Regions from separate parts of the Streptomyces sp. NPDC057877 genome, predicted to be linked through region 2. Evidence: predicted binding sites of a transcription regulator. Region 2 holds the regulator's gene; the other holds the start of a gene.
What was found. Region 2 encodes HspR, which represses chaperone genes until heat shock. Its sites were predicted from a motif close to TTGAGNNNNNNNNNCTCAA; they were not measured.
Positions count from the first base shown of each region.

Region 1 (3,405 bases), on a different contig from region 2:
ACCGGGCGCGCGGCCTGCACGCGGCGGCAGACCTCCAGGCCGTCGAAGCCGGGCAGCATGATGTCGAGGATCAGCAGGTCGGGCTGCCATGCCTCGGCGGTGTCGACGGCCGCGGGGCCGTCCCCCGCGGTCTGTACGAGAAATCCCTCGGCGCGCAGACGGGCCGCGATGGCGTCGACGATCGTCGCGTCGTCCTCGACCACCAGCACCCGGCGCTGTGCCCCGGGAGTGGTCGCCGCCGTGCCGTTGTGGGAGGTGTGTGTCTGCTCCATCGCCCGCCCCTGAAGTGTGCTTTCCGGAATCCGTGGGGTGATCCCATGACTGCGCTTGACGCTTGAATGATCGGCGTCAGGCAAGCAGGGTACGGGGAGTCACCATGGCTCGGCTATCCAGGTCGGACGCCGAGATGAATGACGTCCGGAACGCCCCGGGCAACGGGGATCTCTTCGGTACGCACTTGTTGGAATCCGGCATTCCACAAGGTTCCTTCAAATTCCGGGGAGGGCTTGGCGGACCATACGGCAAGCACCCCGCCAGGCCTCAAAGCCCTTGTGCAGCCTGCCAGTCCGGCGGGTGAGTAGAGGTTGTCGTTGGCCTCCGTGACGGTCCAGTCGGGGCCGTTGTCGATGTCGAGGCACAGCGCGTCGAAAGTGGCGGATGTCTCATTGACGTAATCGATCAGATCCGCCTCGACGATGTGGACGCGCGGGTCGGCGAGCGCCTCGCGCGAGAGTGCCGACAGTGGCCCGTCGACGTGCCAGTCGATGACGGCACGCTCCCGCTCCACCACCGTGATCCGGCCCCAACGCGGGTTGCCCGTGGCATGTGCGAGTGAGAATCCGACGCCGAGTCCACCGATGAGCACCTCGGGGCCGGGGCGTCCGTCCAGCGCGCCGAGCGCGGCGTCGACCAGCAGCCGCTCCGAGCGGCCGTCCGACGTGTCCATCAGGAAGCAGCCGTTGGCGATGATCTGAAGCAGCGCACCATGACGGCGCAGCACGACCTCGCCGTAGCGGCCCTCGCGCCGGTCCAGGACTTCGGGGATGTCGTATGCGGTGGCCATGGGGCCATCCTGACACTGGCGTTCACCGCTTGTTGACGAAATGACGAACAGGCGGCGGGGAGGGGGCGGGCGGGGGTGCGGCGCCGACGGCGGCGTCCCTGGGCCGTACGGTGCTCAGCCGTCCGGCGGCCGGGCGGTGCGAGCCGTCGCGTTCCTAGGTCCGCCCCGTGAACTTCGCCGAGGTCAGCGGGGCCGTCACCCGCCACCCCAGGTGTTCGTACAGCGCCCGTCCGGCCGGGGTTCCGGCCAGTACCGCCGTCTCCGCGCCCTGTTCGGCCGCGCTGTGGTGCAGGGTGCGCATCACCTGGGCGCCGAGGCCCTTGCGGCGGTGGGATGGGGCCGTCTCCATCTGGTCGACGACCGCCGTCGCGCCGGTGGTGGCGAGTTGGCCGCGGGCGGCCAGGGAGCCGTCGGGGGCGGCGAGGAGCACGCGTGTGACGCCACCGCGGGTCCAGACGCGCAGTCGGAAGCCCTCGGGGACGCTGGGCGCGGCGGGGGTGGGGGTCGGGAGGCGGAGGGTCATCAGGTAGCCGGGTTCCGGGTCGGTCCACCAGCCGTCGCCGAGCCAGCCCGCGGTCCTGGTGGGGTCCTCGAAGACCTTCAGCCACACCCCGGTCCCGGTCACCGAGGCGGCCACCTTGCGGACGGTCTCCTCCTGGACGTCGTCGGTCGCGGCGAGGACATGGCGGGTGACGTGCTCGGTCTGGCCGACGTCGATGGTCCAGCCCCAGGGCTCGACCTGCGGCGGGGCCGCCCCGCGTGACACGACCCAGCCGTCCACCCAGGCGCGTACGACGTTCTCCATGATCCCTCCGTAAGGGGTGATCCTCAAGATTGGCTATTACTGCCCTGACCGTATGCGGAGCCACGCCCAGCCGCCCGTGTGATCGCCCACAGCGAACGCCGCCGAAGTCCGGGAACATTCAAGGACCGCGGGGCATTGAGTCGGCATAGCTCAACTTGACTGCCTAAGGGGAGATCATGGCTGCTGAGTCCACACCGCTCGCCCTGCCCGTGCTGCCGCTCGACGACGAGGTCGTGCTGCCCGGAATGGTGGTCCCGCTGGACCTGAGCGACTCCGAGGTGCGAGCCGCGGTGGAGGCCGCACAGGCCGCCGCCCGGACCGAACCCGGAAAGCCCAAGGTGCTGCTGGTGCCACGCGTCGACGGGACCTACGCGCGTACCGGCGTCCTCGGCACGGTCGAGCAGGTCGGCCGACTGGCCGACGGTGACCCGGGCGCCCTGATCCGCGGGCGCGGCCGGGTACGGATCGGTGCCGGGACCACCGGGCCCGGCGCGGCGCTGTGGGTCGAGGGCACCAGGATCGCCGAGGCCGTACCCGACCCGCTGCCCGGCCAGGTCACCGAACTGGTGAAGGAGTACAAGGCCCTCGCCGTCGCCTGGCTGAAGAAGCGCGGCGCCTGGCAGGTCGTCGACCGGGTGCAGGCCATCGACGACGTGTCCGCCCTCGCCGACAACTCCGGTTACTCGCCCTTCCTGACCACCGAGCAGAAGGTGGAGCTGCTGGAGACCTCCGACCCGGTCGCCCGCCTCCGCCTCGCCACCCAGCAACTGCGCGACCACCTCGCCGAGCAGGACGTCGCCGAGACCATCGCCAAGGACGTCCAGGAGGGCGTCGACAAGCAGCAGCGCGAGTTCCTGCTGCGCCGTCAGCTGGAAGCGGTCCGCAAGGAACTGCGCGAGCTGAACGGCGAGAGCGAGGGCGAGGAGTCCGACGACTACCGCGCCCGCGTCGAGGCCGCCGACCTGCCCGAGAAGGTCCGCGAGGCCGCGCTCAAGGAGGTCGACAAGCTGGAGCGCTCCTCCGACCAGTCCCCCGAGGGCGGCTGGATCCGTACCTGGCTGGACACGGTCCTGGAGATCCCGTGGAACGAGCGCACCCAGGACGAGTACGACATCCAGGGCGCCCAGCGCGTGCTCGACGCCGAGCACGCCGGTCTGGAGGACGTGAAGGAGCGGATCACCGAGTACCTTGCGGTACGCAAGCGGCGTGCCGAGCGGGGCCTGGGGATCGTCGGCGGGCGGCGCGGCGGTGCCGTGCTGGCGCTCGTCGGACCGCCCGGCGTCGGCAAGACCAGCCTCGGCGAGTCCGTGGCGCACGCCATGGGCCGCAAGTTCGTCCGCGTCGCCCTCGGCGGCGTCCGCGACGAGGCCGAGATCCGCGGCCACCGCCGTACGTACGTCGGCGCGCTGCCCGGCCGGATCGTGCGGGCCATCAAGGAGGCCGGGTCGATGAACCCGGTGGTGCTGCTCGACGAGATCGACAAGGTCGGCTCCGACTTCCGCGGCGACCCGGCGGCGGCGCTCCTCGAAGTCCTGGA
Region 1 covers NZ_JBHVMS010000006.1:148,893-152,297, reverse strand. Annotated here, with positions in the region: gene ACFVQG_RS19275 (response regulator transcription factor) at 1-272, opposite strand, end outside; gene ACFVQG_RS19270 (spermidine synthase) at 386-1,063, opposite strand; gene ACFVQG_RS19265 (GNAT family N-acetyltransferase) at 1,218-1,868, opposite strand; gene lon (endopeptidase La) at 2,045-3,405, shown strand, end outside.
Region 1: the regulator HspR is predicted to act here: its motif matches at 2,004-2,022, upstream of lon (endopeptidase La).

Region 2 (3,405 bases):
GTCGAGCGCGACCGCATCGCGGTCAAGGAGATCGCCATCGCGAACCTCCTGACCGAGCTGCTGCCCGTGCTCGACGACATCGGCCGCGCCCGGGAACACGGCGAACTCGTCGGCGGCTTCAAGTCCGTCGCCGAGTCGCTGGAGACCGTGGCCGCCAAGATGGGCCTCCAGCAGTTCGGCAAGGAGGGCGAGCCCTTCGACCCGACGGTCCACGAGGCGCTGATGCACAGCTACGCGCCGGACGTCACCGAGACGACGTGCGTGGCGATTCTCCAGCCCGGGTATCGCATCGGCGAGCGCACCATCCGCCCCGCGCGGGTGGCCGTCGCCGAGCCGCAGCCGGGCGCGCAGACCGTCAAGGCCGAGGAGAGTCCTGAAGGCGACGACAAGGAGAGCGGTGGCCCGGAAGAGGGCTGAGCTTGACCGGATGACACGGAAGGAGGGACGTCGGGGATGAGCACCAAGGACTTCATCGAGAAGGACTACTACAAGGTCCTCGGCGTCCCCAAGGACGCCACCGAGGCCGAGATCAAGAAGGCGTACCGGAAGCTCGCCCGCGAGTTCCACCCGGACGCCAACAAGGGCAACGCCAAGGCGGAGGAGCGGTTCAAGGAGATCTCCGAGGCGAACGACGTCCTCGGGGACCCCAAGAAGCGCAAGGAGTACGACGAGGCGCGCACCCTGTTCGGCAACGGCGGCTTCCGCCCGGGGCCGGGCGCGGGTGGCGGATCGTTCAACTTCGACCTCGGTGACCTCTTCGGGGGCGGTGGCACCCAGCAGAGCGGCGGCTTCGGCGGCGGCATCGGCGATGTCTTCGGCGGGCTGTTCAACCGGGGCGGCGCGGGCGCGGGCACGCGGACCCAGCCGCGCCGGGGCCAGGACATCGAGTCCGAGGTCACGCTGAGCTTCAACGAGGCGATCGAGGGCGCGACGGTCCCGCTGCGGATGTCGTCGCAGTCCCCCTGCAAGGCCTGCTCCGGCACCGGCGACAAGAACGGCACGCCGCGCGTGTGCCCGACCTGCGTCGGCACCGGGCAGGTCGCGCGTGGCTCGGGCGGCGGCTTCTCGCTGACCGACCCGTGCCCGGACTGCAAGGGGCGCGGGCTGATCGCGGAGGACGCCTGCGAGGTGTGCAAGGGCTCCGGCCGCGCCAAGTCCTCGCGGACCATGCAGGTGCGCATCCCGGCCGGGGTCAGCGACGGCCAGCGGATCCGGCTGCGCGGCAAGGGCGCGCCCGGTGAGCGGGGCGGCCCCGCGGGCGACCTCTATGTGGTCGTGCACGTCAAGGAGCACCCCGTCTTCGGCCGCAAGGGCGACAACCTCACCGTCACCGTCCCCGTGACCTTCGCGGAGGCGGCGCTCGGCGGGGAGGTGCGGGTGCCCACCCTGGGCGGGCCCCCGGTCACCCTGAAGCTGCCGCCGGGCACGCCCAACGGCCGCACCATGCGGGCGCGCGGCAAGGGCGCGGTCCGCAAGGACGGCACCCGAGGGGACCTGCTGGTCACCGTCGAGGTGAGTGTGCCGACGGATCTGACGGGGAAGGCTCGTGACGCGCTGGAGGCGTATCGCGAGGCGACCGCGGGTGAGGATCCGCGGGCGGAGCTGTTCCAGGCGGCGAAGGGAGCTTGACGAAGATGGACGGCCGTCGACGCAACCCGTATGAACTGACCGAGGAAACCCCGGTCTACGTCATCTCGGTGGCGGCCCAGCTCTCCGGCCTGCACCCGCAGACGCTGCGCCAGTACGACCGCCTGGGCCTGGTCTCCCCCGACCGCACCGCCGGGCGGGGCCGCCGCTACTCCGCCCGGGACATCGAGCTGCTCCGCCAGGTGCAGCAGCTCTCCCAGGACGAGGGCATCAACCTCGCCGGCATCAAGCGCATCATCGAACTGGAGAACCAGGTCGCCGCGCTGCAGTCCCGCGTCGCGGAACTGGAAGCGGCCCTGGACGGCGCGGCTGCCACCATGCGCCAGCGCGAGGCCGCGGTGCACGCGTCGTACCGCCGCGATCTGGTGCCGTACCAGGAGGTGCAGCAGACCAGCGCGTTGGTGGTGTGGCGACCGAAGCGCCAGCAGCCGGACTGACGGCCACGGCCACGCGAGGGGCCCTGGGGTTCGTACGAGCCCCAGGGCCCCTTCGTGTGTCGGCTCAGGGCGTCGTGACCGCCCAGCCGTCCGCGGGGAGCGTCTCGGTGCCGTCCGCGGTCACGGCCGTCACCCAGTAGTAGGACGTGGTCCCGCGCGGGACGCCGGTGTCGAAGTAGGTGAAGGCACCGGCCCCCAGTTCGGCGATCCGCTGGTAGGCCGAGGCCGCGGGGTCCCACCGGTAGACCCGGAACGCCCGCGCCGGGTTGTCGCTCGGCTCCTCACCCGCGCCGAGTCCGCTCCACGCCAGCCAGTTGCCCTCGTCGCCCTCCGCCTCGCTCACCATGAGCCACAGCGGAGACCCCTCCGGCGTCGCCACGCTCGGCGTCATGTCGAGTTCGGTCGCGTTGACGATCTGCGCCTCCCCGGTCCGCTTGAAGGAGGAGTTCCCGGAGTCGTCCACCGCGTCGACGATGAAGCAGGACTCCTCGCCGTCCGGGAGGGCGGCGTAGGCGTACGAGGTGGTGTCGGCCGACACGTACTCACCGGGGTAGAGGGAGCACACCTGCTCCTCCTCGTCGCCGAGCAGCTCACCGCGGCGAACGACGTAACGGAAGAGGTCGGCGGCGGGGTTGGCGTCCCAGCTCACCTGGAAGCCGTACTCGGTCGGGGTGACGGTGACGCCGGTGACGGCGGGCGGCGGGGTGAAGTCCCGGCGCTCGCCGCTGACGGCCTCGCTCCGCGCCGACTCGTTCCCGGCCGCGTCGAGGGCGGTGACCCGGTAGTGGTAGGTGGTGCCGCCGACGGCCGTGGTGTCCACGTACGAGGTCTCAGCGGTCGTACCGACCCGGGTGTACGTCCCGTACGCGCTGGTGGCCCGGTAGACCCGGTACGACGCCGCGCCGTCGACCGCGCTCCAGCCGACCCACAGCCCGTCGGACTCGGAGGACGTGCGCGGCGTGCCGGGCACGCCGGGCGGTGTCCTGTCGACGGACGTCACGCCCTGGTCGGCGCTGCCCGCCGACGAGTTGCCCGCCTTGTCGTAGGCGCGGACCTCGTAGTAGTACGTGTCGCCGGTCGCGGGCACGGAGGTGTCCGTGTACGACGTCGCCGTGGTCGTCGCCAGCGGCGTGCCGAAGGAGGTGCCCTTCAGGCGTCGGTAGACCCGGTAGCCCGCGAGGTCCATTTCCCTGTTCTTCGACCAGGTGAACTTGGCCTTGTTCGTGGCCGGGTCGTAGGTGACCGCCGCCCCGGTCGGTGTCAGGGGCCGCACCGTGTCGACGGTCGCGGAGGTGCGGGGGGCGTAGGTGAACGTGACGTT
Region 2 covers NZ_JBHVMS010000003.1:270,471-273,875, reverse strand. Annotated here, with positions in the region: gene grpE (nucleotide exchange factor GrpE) at 1-417, shown strand, start outside; gene dnaJ (molecular chaperone DnaJ) at 454-1,629, shown strand; gene ACFVQG_RS09020 (heat shock protein transcriptional repressor HspR) at 1,635-2,084, shown strand; gene ACFVQG_RS09015 (PA14 domain-containing protein) at 2,149-3,405, opposite strand, start outside.